2 regions of the Arthrobacter sp. UYCu723 genome follow, and region 1 is predicted to be linked to the other one. Evidence: riboswitches for the same ligand, from Rfam matches in the RefSeq annotation. Region 1 holds a riboswitch; the other holds the start of a gene.
What was found. A riboswitch is a leader RNA that binds a small molecule or an ion and turns the genes downstream of it on or off. The one in region 1 is predicted to bind glycine.
Positions count from the first base shown of each region.

Region 2: it holds a riboswitch for glycine, as region 1 does, so the genes downstream of both, gcvP (aminomethyl-transferring glycine dehydrogenase) here and gcvP (aminomethyl-transferring glycine dehydrogenase) in region 1, are expected to answer to the same signal.

Region 1 is NZ_JBSSBW010000001.1:893,810-901,552, reverse strand. Features, by position in the region: gene ACVWZ8_RS04005 (SRPBCC family protein) at 1-14, shown strand, start outside; gene ACVWZ8_RS04000 (MFS transporter) at 25-1,623, opposite strand; gene ACVWZ8_RS03995 (TetR/AcrR family transcriptional regulator) at 1,692-2,231, shown strand; glycine riboswitch at 2,456-2,554, shown strand; glycine riboswitch at 2,556-2,672, shown strand; gene gcvP (aminomethyl-transferring glycine dehydrogenase) at 2,712-5,663, shown strand; gene gcvT (glycine cleavage system aminomethyltransferase GcvT) at 5,676-6,824, shown strand; gene gcvH (glycine cleavage system protein GcvH) at 7,428-7,743, shown strand, end outside.
Region 2 is NZ_JBSSBW010000001.1:1,346,935-1,354,677, forward strand. Features, by position in the region: gene ACVWZ8_RS06245 (SLC13 family permease) at 1-787, shown strand, start outside; gene ACVWZ8_RS06250 (CaiB/BaiF CoA transferase family protein) at 834-2,051, shown strand; gene ACVWZ8_RS06255 (enoyl-CoA hydratase/isomerase family protein) at 2,048-2,845, shown strand; gene ACVWZ8_RS06260 (hypothetical protein) at 2,911-3,417, shown strand; gene ACVWZ8_RS06265 (amino acid permease) at 3,559-5,037, opposite strand; glycine riboswitch at 5,373-5,470, shown strand; glycine riboswitch at 5,472-5,579, shown strand; gene gcvP (aminomethyl-transferring glycine dehydrogenase) at 5,619-7,743, shown strand, end outside.

The DNA.
Region 1 (7,743 bases):
TCGAGGGCAACTGAATCCAGCCCGCTATTTGGCGGTCGGCACCTTCCGCAGGACGACGGCGGCAAGGACTGACGCTCCCGCCATCAGTATCAGTGCGATGGCGGCCGTGACATGTACGCCGGAATCAAAGGCGGCACGAGCGGCCGCCATCACTGCTTCCGCCAGCGGGCCGGGAAGTGCTTGCGAGAGTTCCACCGCTCCGGCGAGCGTTTCCCCGGCCTGGGCAACCTCGTCCGCCGTTGCCGCCCCGGTGACGCCGCCCGGGAGCCGGAGATTGCCTTGGTACGAGGCGGTCAGGATGGAGCCGAGGATGGCCGTGCCCAGCAGCGAACCGACCTCGTAGCCGGTCTCGGAAATGGCAGCAGCCGCGCCCGATTTCTCCGCCGGCGCCGCACCGAGGATCAGGTCGTTGGAGATGGTTTCCGCGGCCCCGACGCCCAGGCAGAGGACCAGCAGGGCCGCCAACAGGATCCCCGGGCCGGTGCTGTGGTCGCCGAAGGCCACCAGGAAGTAGCCCGCGGCGCTCAGCAGCAGGCCGCCGGCCACCACGAAGCCCGGCCGGATTTTCCGCACCAGCGGCACCACCAGCAGGCCGGCCGCGACGGTGGCGATCAGGGCCGGAACCATCGCGACGCCGGATTCCGAGGGGGACTGGCCTTCCAGCAGCTGCAGGTGCTGGGCCAGGAAGAGGATGAAGCCATTGTAGGAAAACAGTGCGAGGACGTTTGCCGTGATGGCCGTGCTGAAGACCCGGTTGCCGAAGAGGCTGACGTCCAGCAGCGGGGCCGCCGTGCAGCCCGCGGCCCCGCGTTCCTGACCGCCTCGCAGCAGGGCCCGCTGCCGCCGGATGAAGACGTATCCCATGAGCAGGCCGAAGCCGATCAGGGCCAGCGGCGCCGGGGCGGGGCCATGGGTGGCCAGATCCTTGATGCCATAGACCACCGGCACCATTACCAGGAGGGACAGGACGATGCTGGGCACGTCCACCCGGCCGGGATTCGGATCGCGCGATTCCGGGATCAGGATGGGCCCGAGCGCCAGCAGCGGCAGGATGATCGGCACAGCGACGAGCAGGACGGCGCCCCACCAGAAGTGCTCCACGAGCCAGCCGCCGAAGATCGGGCCCAGGGCGGCGCCGCCGGAGAAACCCGCAGCCCAGATGGCCACGGCCAGCCGGCGCCGGTTCGGCTCCGGGAAGATGTTGCGGATCAGGGACAGGGTGGACGGCATCAGCATCGCGCCGAAGAAGCCCAGCCCCGCCCGTCCGGCGATCAGCCATTCGGCGCTGGGCGCGAAGGCGGTGACAGCCGAGACCGCCGCGAAGCCCGTGCTGCCGATGAAAAGGAGCCTGCGGCGTCCGATCCGGTCGCCCAGGCTGCCCATGGCCACGAGCAGCCCGGCCAGGACCAGGGGATAAGCATCCACAATCCACAGCAGCTGCACCCCGGAGGCGTCCAGGCCGCGGGCGATGGCGGGCAGCGCAAAGGTGAGCGCCGTGTTGTCCACCGCGACCAGCAGCACCGGGAACATCAGCAGCGACAGCGCCAGCCAGTCGCGCCACGGCGCCCGCGGGGCGGATGCCGGCGTTGTGGCGGTGGCTGCAGGAATCGATGTAGTCCTCATAATTAATAACTATACCGTCCAGACGGTACAGTTAAGAAATTCCGGACCGGACAGGCATGATGGGACCCATGCCCAGAAAACCCGTCGCCCGCGAAGCCGTCCTTGACGCCTTCGAATCCCTGCTCATCGAAGAGGGCGAACGTGCCGCCACGCTGGACGCCGTCGCCAGGCGGGCCGGGGTCTCCAAGGGGGGACTGCTGTACCACTTCCCGAGCAAGGAAGCCATGGTTTCCGTGCTGCTGGAGCGGCTCGACCGGCTCCTCGGCGAGGACCTCGGGAGGATGGCCGCCGCGCCGGAAGGGGCTGCCGCATACTTCATCAAATCCTCGGTCTGGGCGGACACCCCGATGGACCGCGTGTTCGTCGCCGCCACCCGGCTGGCCGAAGTGGCCCACGAAGAAACACTGCAGCGCATTGCCGCCGCCCAGGCGGGCTGGCTGGAACTGCTCGCTGCCGACGTCGGGCCGGGCATGGCCAAGGCGGTGCTCTACATGGGCGACGGGCTCTACTTCAACGCGATGCTGGCCCGAGGACCGGGCGGACCGCTCCCGCAGGTCAGCGGGGATGTCGCGAGCCTGCTGGCCGCCGTCGAACGGCTGCGTGGCTGAGCCGGACGGCCGGGCAACTCCCGTCCGCCGAGGTCGCCGGAAGCGCGCGGGGTCGCCGTAATTTCGGGATTTTCCGGCGAATCCGCAGTCTTCCCGCGATGTCGCGTCCGACGGCGGTCCTGGGGCGTAACTCTCGCCTGGGTCCGGTCATTGGTTTGCGGACGCGCGCCCGCCATAGGACAATGGGAGCTGTGACTGTTGTCACGAGCAATTGAATATGCCTTTGATCTGCGGCGGGAGAGTTCTGCTTGTAGGTACAAGCGGGCGCCGTAGGAGCAAACCCTCCCCAGGAATCTCTCAGGCCCATGTACCGCCGCGGCAAGGCGACTCTGGAAAGTAGCAGGCTGTCCTCTGACATGCTGTGCTCACCGACGGTGCAAGCGGAGCCCTGCGAACGCGCGGCTGCGCGGAAACTCTCAGGTCCAATACAGAGCGGGGAGGAACCCGAATCAATGTGGCGTACCCTGCGCCGCCTTAGTTATGGAGTTCCTTGTGACTGTTACCCCAGCCTCCACGTCCTTCGTTGACCGGCACATCGGCGCCCGCCGCCAGTCCGACGTCGACGCCATGCTGAAGGCTGTCGGCTACGACACCGTCGATGCGCTGGTGGACACCGCCGTTCCGAAAGACATCCGGCAGGATTCGCCGCTGGCGCTCGGCGAAGCCCTCAGCGAAGTCGAGGTCCTCGCCGAACTGCGCAAGTTGGCCGGCAAAAACAAGACCGCGGTCCAGATGATCGGCCAGGGCTACTACGACACCCTGACCCCGGCCGTCATCCGCCGGAACATCCTCGAGGCGCCCGCCTGGTACACGGCGTACACGCCCTACCAGCCCGAAATCTCGCAGGGCCGGCTTGAGGCGCTGCTGAACTTCCAGACCATGGTCCAGGACCTCGTCGGCCTGCCGATCGCCAACGCCTCCCTGCTCGACGAAGCCACCGCCGTCGCCGAAGCCGTGCTGATGATGCGCAGGGCAAACAAGAACAAGACCGCCCACGACGGCAAAACCGTCCTCGACGCCGACTGCCTGCCGCAGACCATCGCGATCGTGAGGGGCCGCGCCGAAGCGCTCGGCTTCGAGGTCGAGATCGCCGATCTTTCCAAGGGCCTGCCCGACGGCGTCATCAACGGCGTCGTCCTCCAGCAGCCCGGCGTCTCCGGCCGTGTGTTCGACCACACCGCCGTGATCGCGGACGCCAAGGCACGCGGCGCGCTCGTCACCGTCGCAGCCGACCTGCTGTCCCTGACCCTCATTACCCCTCCGGGTGAGCAGGGCGCCGATATCGCCGTCGGCTCCGCCCAGCGCTTCGGCGTCCCGCTGTTCTTCGGTGGTCCGCACGCCGCCTACATGGCCGTCCAGAAGGGCCTGGAGCGGTCCATGCCCGGCCGCCTCGTGGGAGTGTCCAAGGACAACGCCGGCGTCCCGGCCTACCGCCTGGCGCTGCAGACCCGCGAGCAGCACATCCGCCGCGAGAAGGCGACGTCCAATATCTGCACCGCCCAGGCGCTGCTGGCGATCGTGTCCTCCTTCTATGCCGTCTACCACGGCCCGGACGGGCTGAAGGCGATCGCCGAGACCACCCACGGCCACGCCAGGACCATCGCCGCCTCGCTGAAGGCCGCCGGCCTGGACGTGCTGCACACGTCCTTCTTCGACACCGTCACCGTCTCCGTCCCCGGCAAGGCCGCGAACATCATTGCCGCCGCCGAGGCTAAGGGGATCAACCTGCGCGTCATCGACGCGGACACGGTCGGGATCTCCGCCGATGAGGCCACGACGGCGGCCATTGTCGCCGACGTCGTCGCCGCCTTCGGCGCGACTGTCACAGACACTAACTCAGACGCAGAATCCGGCGATGACTCAGACACTGACTCAGGTGACGATTCCGCTTTCGGCCTGGACACCGCCGTCGAGCGCACCTCCGACTACCTCCAGCACCCGGTGTTCAACACCCACCGCTCCGAGACGCAGCTGCTGCGCTACATCCGCCGGCTCTCGGACCGTGACCTCGCGCTGGACCGCACCATGATCCCGCTGGGCTCCTGCACCATGAAGCTGAACGCCACGGCCGAGATGGAAGCCATCTCCTGGCCGGAGTTCGCCTCCATCCACCCCTTCGCCCCGGACTCCCAGACCGCCGGCTGGCGCGAACTGATCGAGGACCTGGAAGCCCAGCTGACCGAGATCACCGGCTACGACCAGGTCTCCATCCAGCCGAACGCCGGTTCCCAGGGCGAGCTCGCCGGCCTGCTGGCGATCCGCGGCTACCACTTGTCCCGCGGCGACGAGCAGCGCAACATCTGCCTGATCCCGGCCTCCGCGCACGGCACCAACGCGGCCTCGGCCGTGCTCGCCGGCATGAAGGTCGTCGTCGTCGCCACCGCCTCCGACGGCACCATCGACCACGCCGACCTGCAGTCCAAGATCGAGCTGCACAAGGACGCCCTGTCCGCGATCATGATCACCTACCCGTCCACGCACGGTGTGTACGACGCCGACGTCCGCGAGGTCTGCGACGCGGTCCACGCCGCCGGCGGCCAGGTCTACATCGACGGCGCCAACCTCAACGCCCTCGTCGGACTGGCCCAGCCCGGCCTGTTCGGCGGCGACGTCTCGCACCTGAACCTGCACAAGACCTTCTGCATCCCGCACGGCGGCGGCGGACCCGGCGTCGGCCCGGTCGCGGCCAAGGCCCACCTGGCCCCGTTCATGCCGGGCAACGCCGCGGATCCGGCCAACGGCGCCGACGGCACCCCGATCTCCGCGTCCCGCTACGGCTCCGCCGGCGTGCTGCCGATTTCCTGGGCCTACGTGAAGCTCATGGGCGGTACGGGCCTGACCGAGGCCACGAAGTCGGCGCTGCTCGCGGCCAACTACATCGCGGCGCGACTCAACGACTTCTTCCCGGTGCTCTACACCGGCGAAGGCGGACTCGTGGCCCACGAATGCATCCTTGACCTGCGCGAACTCACGGCCAAGACCGGCGTGACCGCCGAGGACGTGGCCAAGCGCCTGATCGACTACGGCTTCCACGCCCCCACCCTCGCGTTCCCGGTGGCCGGCACCCTCATGGTCGAACCCACCGAATCTGAGGACCTTGGCGAGATCGACCGCTTCATTACCGCCATGGTCTCCATCCGCGCCGAAATCGACCAGGTGGCGCACGGCGATTTCACCGTCGAGCACAGCCCGCTGCGCAACTCCCCGCACACAGCCGCGGCCGTCATCAGCACCGACTGGACCCGCGAATACCCGCGCGAGCAGGCCGTCTTCCCGGTCCACACGCTCAAGCAGGACAAGTACTTCCCGCCGGTCGGCCGGATCGACGGCGCCGCCGGCGACCGGAACCTGATCTGCTCGTGCCCTCCCCTTGAAGCGTTCGAGGACCACACAGAAGCCGTCGAGGACCACTCCGACGACTCCGCGAACTAAGGACAGCCACCGATGACTGAGAACTACACGGCCCTGTACGAAGAGCACAAGAAGCTCGGCGCCTCCTTCACGGACTTCGGCGGCTGGCAGATGCCGCTCAAGTACAGCTCCGAGCTGGCCGAGCACCACGCCGTCCGTGCGTCCGCCGGCCTCTTCGACCTCTCCCACATGGGCGAAGTCTGGGTCACCGGCCCGGGCGCCGCCGCCTTCCTGGACTACGCCCTCGTGGGCAAGATCTCCACCATGTCCATCGGCAAGGCAAAGTACTCGCTGATCTGCAACGAGGGCGGCGGCATCATCGACGACCTCATCACGTACCGCCGTGGCGATGAGAAATTCCTTGTGGTCCCCAACGCGGGCAACGCCAAGGTCGTGGCCGCGGCCCTGGCTGAAAGGGCCGGTTCCGGCAAAGAGGGGGGCTTCGACGTCGTCGTCGAGGACGCCTCCGCCTCGACCTCGTTGATCGCCGTCCAGGGCCCCAAGGCCCAGGAAATCCTGCTCCGCCTGGTTCCCGCCGCGCAGCACGAGCTCGTCACCGGGCTCAAGTACTACGCCGCCGTGGACGTCCCCTTCATGGTCGGCGGGGCCAGCCAGGAGCTGCTGCTGGCCCGCACCGGGTACACCGGTGAGGACGGCTTCGAGATCTTCGTGGCGAACGACTCCGCCGCCGCCCTCTGGCAGGCCATCGTCGCCATCGCCGAGGACGGGGAGCTGACACCCGCCGGTCTCGCTTCCCGCGATTCGCTCCGCCTCGAGGCCGGTATGCCGCTGTACGGCAACGAACTCTCGCTGGACGGCGACCCGTTTGCCGCCGGACTCGGACCCGTCGTCGCGCTGTCCAAGGAAGGCGACTTCGTCGGCAAGGCCGCCTTGGCCGCCAAGAAGGAAGCCGGCGCCGGAACCACCACGGGCCGCAAGCTCGTCGGCCTCAAGGGCCTCGGACGCCGGGCCGGCCGCGGCCACTACCCGGTCCTCAAGGACGGAAACGTGGTCGGCGAAGTCACCTCCGGCCAGCCCAGCCCGAGCCTCGGCTTCCCGGTCGCGATGGCCTACGTCGACGTCGCGTTCACCGAGCCCGGCACGGCCCTGGACATCGACCTCCGCGGCAAGACGGAGCCGTTCGAAGTAGTGGCACTGCCTTTCTACAAGCGCGTCAAGTAGTCCACCCAGTACCTCAGCGGTTCCCGGGTGCCTCAGCGGTCCCCGACTCCGGGACCGGCAGGCCCCAGTTTTCACGCGTGCTCGCTCGTTCTCCCCACCGTCTCCCTAACCTCGCAAGTCCCCACCGGCTCCCAGCCTTCGCAAGCTCAGGCCGGGTCCCTCGCCGGCGTGGCCCCACGGCCAGGGAACCCGGACGGCGGGGGCCCCACGCTTAGACGCACGCTTTCGAAAACCGCGACCAGCCAGCCCCTCAAGGGCAGCTCACCTTCAGGGAACTGAAGAGATCCGGACCAACGCGAACCAGCGCCTTTGAAAGCCAAGGGTGCCGAAAATTGACCGCCTACTGAGGGTCGGCACTAGAAGAATACGAAGGGCCACGGTTCCTTTCCGGGAACTGGTGGTCTGTCCGAAACTGTTGGCCCCGAAAACTGAACTGGCCGATAGCGGCAGGGGAGCGGATTCCGGAAGCGTGCGTCTAAGCGAGGAACGAGCGAGCACGCGGAGGAATTCGGTTTCCTGACGCGTAACCCGGCCACGGCTGATATCAACACCCAGCCACAATTGATTTAGCACCACGACCAAACCAAGACTTAGGAAAAACACATGGCAAAAGTAGCTCCCGAACTGCAGTACTCCGCCGAGCACGAGTGGGTTGCGCGGGAGGCCGGGAACGTTGTGTCCATCGGCATCTCCGCCGTGGCCACGGATGCCCTCGGCGACATCGTCTACGTGGATCTCCCCGAGGTCGGCGCAGCGGTGACCGCGGGGGAGACCTGCGGCGAGGTCGAGTCAACCAAGTCCGTCTCGGACCTGTACTCCCCGGTCACCGGCGAGGTCACCGAAGTGAACGCCGCCGTCGCCGACGACCCCGCGCTGATCAACACGGACCCCTATGGTGCCGGCTGGCTCTTCAAGGTCG
Region 2 (7,743 bases), 450 kb from region 1:
GCTGAACACCCGCACCGCCGACGGTTTCGGCAATCTGCCGCGGTTCAGTACAAGCCGCCCGAATCCCTCGCACCCCTTTGAGCGCGACGGCAATGCCGCGCGGAGCCGGCGGGTCGTGGCTCACGGGGTGCAGGTTCTGGACGAGCCGGGTGCGGTGGCGGCGGCGGCGGAAAAGATGAACCGGAACCAGATCATCACCGTGCTCTGCATGGCAGGCCTGGTCCTGACAGTCAGCGTGATGGCGCTCCTTGGCGGGAATCCGGACATCGGCATCCTCTGCTTCGCCTTCGCCTCAGTCCTGACGCTCTGCGATCCAAACTCGGGCAAGACGGCAGTCTCCAAGATCGACTGGTCCACCGTCCTTCTGGTCGGCGGCATCATCACGTTCGTCGGAGTGCTTCAGACCATGGGCGCCGTCGCATTGCTCGGCAAAGCAGCCGCCGGCGCCGGGACTCCGCTTCTTGCTGCGCTCGTGATTTGCGCCATCGGCGGCCTGGTTTCTGCCTTTGCCTCCACAACCGGAATGCTCGCGGCGCTGGTGCCGCTGGCCCTGCCGCTGGTCGCGTCCGGGGACATCGCCGGCTGGGCAGTCATCGCCGCCCTGGGCGTGTGTTCATCCATCGTGGACGTCTCGCCATTCTCCACGGTCGGCGCCACCTTTGTGGCCACCGTCGATGAGGACGAACGGCCGCGTATCACCAAGTTGCTCACGCGCTGGGGCCTCTCAATGGTGGTGGTCGGCCCGCTCATGCTGGTCGGCGCGCTCGTCATCCCTGCCAGCTTGTGAACATCGCTCAACCGTCTTCCGTGCCACACGAATTAGGGAATCCATCATGATCAAGCCACTCCACGGAGTCACCGTGGTTGACCTCAGCAGGGCGCTTGCCGGCCCGTACTGCACCGCGTTGCTTGCCGACATGGGCGCCAAGATCATCAAGGTCGAGAGCATCAACGGCGGCGACACAGCCCGCCAATGGCCGCCGTTCCAGGACAACCACAGCCTCTACTTCGACTCTGTGAACCGCAACAAGACATCGGTCTGCCTCGACTTCTACTCCCCGGAGGGACGGGAAATCCTGGGCAGGCTGATCGCCGGGGCGGACGTCCTGGTCGAGAACTTCAAGCCCTGCACCCTGGAGAAAATGGGGCTGACCGCGGAGCACCTCGAAGAGCTCAACCCCCGGCTCGTCGTCGGGTCCGTCACCGGCTTCGGCGCCGCCGGCCCGCTCAAGGACGACGCTGGCCTGGATCAGGTGATCCAAGGAATGTCCGGACTCATGTCCGTCACCGGCGCCGATCCCGGGCACACCTACCGTGTAGGCGTACCGATTGTGGACATCACCTCAGGAATGGTCTGCGCCTTCGGCATCGTCTCAGCACTGCTGGGACGGAGCAACGGCCACTCCATCAGCCGCGTATCAACGTCCCTGCTGGAAACGGCACTGAACCTTTCGGCGTTCCAGGGCCAGAGAGCCCTCAGCCTCGGCGAGACCCCCTTTCCTCAGGGAAACAACCACCCGGTGATCGCCCCGTACGGCATATTCAAGACCGCCACGGAACCCATCAACATCGCCGTCGGCAATGACAAGCAGTGGCGGGCGTTCTGCGATTTGCTCCAAGTTCAACTGGCGGTGGAGGATCCCCGGTTCATCACCGGCGCGGACCGCTCGGCAAACAGAGACCAGCTGACGGAGCTTATTGAATCGGCGCTGTCTTCCAAGGCCGCCGCGGAGTGGGTCCCGATGATCAACCAGTCAGGCATCCCGTGCGGTCCGATCTACGACTACACGCAAGCCCTGGCATCCCAGCAGGTGGCCGCTCTGGGTCTGGTCCAGCAGAGCCGGCGGCGCGACGGTTCCGCACTGCCGCTTCTGCGGGGGCCTCTGAGTCTCGACGGCGAGGCCAGCGAGATTCTGTCACCGCCTCCCCTTTTGGGCGAACACACCGCGGAGGTCCTGCGGGAGATTGGCTTCTCCGACGACGACATCGAGCGGCTTGAGGCCAATGGCCACTTGAAGACCAACAAGGAAACGGCAGAAGCGCGGCGATGAGCAATTCAGCACGCAACCCCAGAATCAACGTCAGCATCACCGGCGGGGTGGCATCAGTCGAGATCGACAATCCCACCCAGCGGAACGCCCTGACCAAGACCATGTGCCTGGAGCTCCAGGACTTGATGCCACGGCTTGATGCCGATCCTGACGTCACCGTCGTGGCACTTCGCGGCGTTGGCAATACGTTCTGCGCGGGCGCGGCCATCGGCGAACTGTCCTCGGTGCTTCTGGACCGGCAGGACGATGACACCAGCGTCGACCAACTGAGCCGGGCCGACCAAGCCATCGCATCGATCACGAAACCCACCATGGCAATGGTTGACGGTGCCTGCATGGGAGGGGGCTGGCAGATCGCCTCAGCCTGCGATTTCATCATCGCGAGCGAACGCTCCGTATTCGCCATCACCCCGGCCAAGATCGGCATCATCTACCCCCGGCCCGGCATCGAGCGGCTCGTGCGTCAGGTCGGGCACGCCAACGCGAAATTCATTCTCCTCACCGGCAAGGCGTTTACCGCAGCCCGAGCCCAGGCCCTCGGCCTGGTGGCCGAGGCCGTTCCCGACGATGCGTTTGAGGAGCGGTGCAGCTCCATTGTCAGCTCCCTCCTGAACCACTCCCGCTTTTCAATGCATTCCATGAAGCACCTGGTGAACCTGACGGACATGAATCACTCTGGCATTGACAAGGAATGGGAGGACGCCTGGGCAGCCATGCCAGACAGCCCGGACATGGGAATCGGCATCAACGCATTCCTGAACCGGGAGCAGCCGCGGTTTAGATGGCCCGGGTGATGCGGTCCCGGCGACCGTCCACATGGACATGGCCCGGCGCTGAGCATCGGGGGTAGATTGTGGGCATGGGACAGATTTCCTCAGGCCGTCGAGATTTGCTCGCTGATCGGCTCTTGGGTGTAGCGGAGTTCAGCCACGCGCACTGGTTCTTCGGCAATCTCTATGAGGCCCTCGTCAAAATCCCGCACCGGGTCGCGGCCTCGGAAGCAAGCCGTGAACTCCCGCGGTCCCCCTTTGGAGCGGGAAGCCCCGGCCGCTACTACGCCCCGATCGCCCCGATCAACGCCCCTGCCGCCATCGCTGCCCTCGCGGCGGGTTGGAATCATTCCAACAGCAGGGTCTGGCTCATAGTGGCTGCAGCCAGCTCCACGACGGGTGCGGCCGCTACCGCATACCTGCTCCGGTCCATCAACCCCGACCTGTTCTTCAGCCCACAACCGCTCAGCGAGATGCGCCGCAACCCCCTGCTGAAGCGGTGGTACAGGGTCCACGCCCTGAGACTCACCGCCAGCGCGGTTGCCCTGGCTGCCATCCACCAGGCACGGACAATCCGGCTCAGAAGCCGCGGATAAGACTCCCACCCTGGGTGGACTTCGGACATTCCGCGACACCCGTCTTCGGAAAATGACAGCAAGGCCGAGTCCTAAGCAGTCCCTTAAAGCGCGACGCCGGAACCCATCTCGGGTTCCGGCGCCGTGCTTAAGCGGTGGCTCCTAGACTGCGGCTGCTTCCGCGGCCAGGGTTTCCGACTCTGCCATGGCCTTCCACTCGGCCACGCGGGCCTGGTGCAGCGGAGACTTGCGGACCACGGCGTAGGCTCCGCCCAGGATGGCGAACCAGATCGGCGTGACCAGCAGCGCGGTGAGGGTGTCCGGCTGGGTGGTCAGGGCCCAGATCAGGAACGCGAAGAACGCGAAGACCACCCAGACCATGGGGATGCCGCCGGGCATCTTGAACGGTGAGGCCTGGTGCAGTTCGGGGCGGCGCTTCCGGAACACGAGGTAGCTGGCCAGGATGATGGACCAGACGAACATGAAGCAGACGGCGGACACGGTGGTGACCATGTCGAACGCGACGCCGACGTCCTTGCCCGCGTAGAGCAGGGCCACGCCGGCGAGCAGCAGCACGCAGGAGAGGAACAGGGCGTTCTGCGGGACCTTGCGGGTGGAGAGGCGGCCGAAGAGCTTGGGGGCGTCGCCGTCGTTGGCCAGCCCGAACACCATCCGCGAGGTGGAATAGATGCCCGAGTTGGCGGAGGACATCGCGGACGTCAGCACCACGAGGTTCACCACGGTCGCTGCGATGCCCAGCCCGGCCAGCGAGAACATGCCGATGAACGGGCTGTGGCCGGCCTGGAACTCGGTCCACGGGGTGACGGACATCAGGATGATCAGGGCGCCGACGTAGAAGAGCATGACGCGCAGCGGGATGGCGTTGATGGCGCGGGGCAGGTTGTGCTCCGGGTTCTTCGTTTCGGCCGCGGCGGTGCCCACGAGTTCAATGCCCACGAACGCGAACACGGCGATCTGGAAACCGGCCACGAAGCCCATGAATTCCTTGGGGAAGAAGCCGCCGTGGCTCCAGAGGTTGGTGAAGCTGGCGGTGCCGGCGTTGGACTGGAAGCCGGTGAAGATCATCACCAGGCCCACCACAATCAGCGCCACGATGGCCACGATCTTGATGAGCGCAAACCAGAATTCGGTCTCGCCGAAGGCCTTCACGGTGGGCAGGTTCAGCAGGAGCAGGATGATGATGGTGGCAACGCCCGGGACCCAGAGCTGGATGCCCGGCCACAGCTGCTCGGCGTAGCCGGCGATCGCGATCACGTCCGCCACACCGGTGACCACCCAGCAGAACCAGTAGGTCCAGCCGGTGAAGAAGCCGGCCCAGGGGCCCAGGAGGTCGCCGGCGAAGTCGCTGAAGGACTTGTAGTTCAGGTTGGACAGCAGCAGCTGGCCCATGGCCCGCATCACGAAGAACAGCATGAAGCCGATGATCATGTACACGAAGATCACGGAGGGCCCGGCCACCGAAATGGTCTTGCCGGAACCCATGAAAAGGCCGGTGCCGATGGCGCCGCCGATGGCCAGGAGCTGGATGTGCCGGTTGCTCAGCGAGCGTGCAAGGTGCGGGGGCGATGAAGGCCTTGGGGCTGTTCCGTCGGCAGTGAGGGTCGAACGAAGTTCCGTCATATGGATTCTTTCCTGTGTGCGGTGGAGTGCGCCAAAATGGGCGCAAAAAACGCCGGCGCCGACGCGTGCAGCAGCGCTGGCGGGCCTCGAGTGACGCATCACTCGGCCGGATCCGGGAGTTTCGTCAGGGATTGTTTAGTCCGCTTCCGTTGACTCAGGAGCGGAGAATCAGGGTGGCTGGCGTCGTTGCCGAAGTCACAGCGACAATTGTGAACACCGTCACTCGACAATGTCAAGAGGGACCACACTCGGATAAAAATGACTTATTTTTCTTGCACGCAGTCGGGAAAGCAGCTAGTGTGTGAAGCGCGTCACTTACGAGTGATGCGTGCTTATGAACTGCGGCGGGAGAGTCCTGCCGGTACATTCAGCAGGCGCCGTAGGAGCAAATCCTCCCCAGGAATCTCTCAGGCCCATGTACCGCCGCGGCAAGGCAACTCTGGAAAGCAGCAAGGCTCCGGCCTTACTCACCGACGGTGCAAGCGGCACCCTGTAACAGCAGGGTCTGCGGAATCTCTCAGGTCCAAGACAGAGCGGGGAGGAACCCGAATCATCGTGGCACCCTTAGTGCCACCTGAATTATGGAGTTCCTCATGACGATTCAGTCGTCCCTTTCCACGTTTGCAGACCGTCACATTGGTGCCCGCCGCCAGGCCGACATCGACACCATGCTCAAGGCTGTCGGCTACGACAGCGTTGATGGCCTGGTGGACACTGCCGTTCCCGACTCGATCCGCCAGGAAACCGCCCTCAGCCTGGACAACGCGCTGAGCGAGGTTGAGGTTCTTGCCGAGCTGCGCCGCCTGGCCTCAAAGAACAAGACGGCCGTGCAGATGATCGGCCAGGGCTACTACGACACCGTCACGCCCCCGGTGATCCGCCGCAACATCCTCGAGGCCCCGGCCTGGTACACCGCCTACACCCCGTACCAGCCGGAAATCTCCCAGGGCCGCCTCGAGGCCCTGCTGAACTTCCAGACCATGGTCCAGGACCTCACAGGCCTCCCGGTGGCCAACGCTTCCCTGCTGGATGAAGCCACCGCGGTGGCAGAAGCCGTGCTGCTGATGCGCCGCGCCAACAAGAACAAATCCGCTGCCGGCGGCAAGACCGTCCTGGACGCCGATGTGCTGCCGCAGACCATCGCGATCGTGAAGGGCCGCGCCGAGGCGCTTGGCTTCGAGGTGGAGGTCGCGGACCTCTCCCAGGGCCTGCCCGACGGCGAGATCAGCGGCATCGTGCTGCAGCAGCCGGGCGTTTCCGGCCGCGTGTGGGACCAGTCCGGCGTGATTGCCGCCGCCAAGGAACGCGGCGCGCTGGTCACGGTCGCAGCGGACCTGCTGGCCCTGACCCTGATCACCCCTCCGGGTGAGCAGGGCGCGGACATCGCCGTCGGAACCGCGCAGCGCCTGGGTGTTCCACTGTTCTTCGGCGGCCCGCACGCCGCCTACATGGCCGTCCGTGAAGGCATGGAGCGCACCCTCCCGGGCCGCATCGTCGGCGTCTCCAAGGACAACACCGGCATCCCCGCCTACCGTCTGGCCCTGCAGACCCGCGAGCAGCACATCCGCCGCGAGAAGGCCACCTCCAACATCTGCACCGCGCAGGCACTGCTGGCCATCGTCTCCTCGATGTACGCCGTCTACCATGGCCCCGAAGGCCTGTTGGCCATCGCCGAGACCGTCCACGGCAACGCCCGCACCCTCGCCACCACGCTGAAGACGGCCGGCCGCGAACTCGTTTCCGAGTCCTTCTTCGACACCATCACCGTCCGCGTCCCGGGCAAGGCCAAGAAGGTCATCGCCGCGGCGGAAGCCCGCGGCATCAACCTGCGCTCCATCGACGCGGACACGGTGGGTGTCTCCATTGACGAGACCACGACGCCGGAGATCCTCTCCGCGGTAGCCGTCGCCTTTGGCGCCGGTCCGGTTGGCTCTGCAACGGGCTTTGAGCTGCCCGGCTCGGTGGTGCGCTCCTCCGATTTCCTGCAGCACCCGGTGTTCAACACGCACCGCTCCGAAACCCAGCTGCTGCGCTACATCCGCAAGCTCAGCGACCGCGACCTCGCGCTGGACCGCACCATGATCCCGCTGGGTTCGTGCACCATGAAGCTGAACGCCACGGCCGAAATGGAAGCCATCTCCTGGCCGGAGTTCGCCTCCATCCACCCGTTTGCTCCGGACTCCCAGACTGAGGGCTGGCGTGAACTGATCGATGGCCTGGAAGCTGACCTGGCGGAGATCACCGGTTACGACCAGGTCTCCATCCAGCCGAACGCCGGTTCCCAGGGCGAGCTCGCCGGCCTGCTGGCCATCCGCGGCTACCACCTGTCCCGCGGCGATCAGCACCGCGACATCTGCCTGATCCCAGCCTCGGCCCACGGCACCAACGCCGCCTCGGCAGTGCTGGCCGGCATGAAGGTCGTCGTGGTCGCCACGGCATCTGACGGCACGATCGACCACGCGGACCTCGCCGCGAAGATCGACACCAACAAGGATGCGCTTTCCTGCATCATGATCACCTACCCGTCCACGCACGGCGTGTACGACGCCGACGTGCGCGAGGTCTGCGACTCCGTGCACGCGGCAGGCGGCCAGGTCTACGTGGACGGCGCCAACCTGAACGCGCTGGTGGGCCTTGCCCGGCCGGGCAAGTTCGGCGGCGACGTGTCCCACTTGAACCTGCACAAGACGTTCTGCATCCCGCATG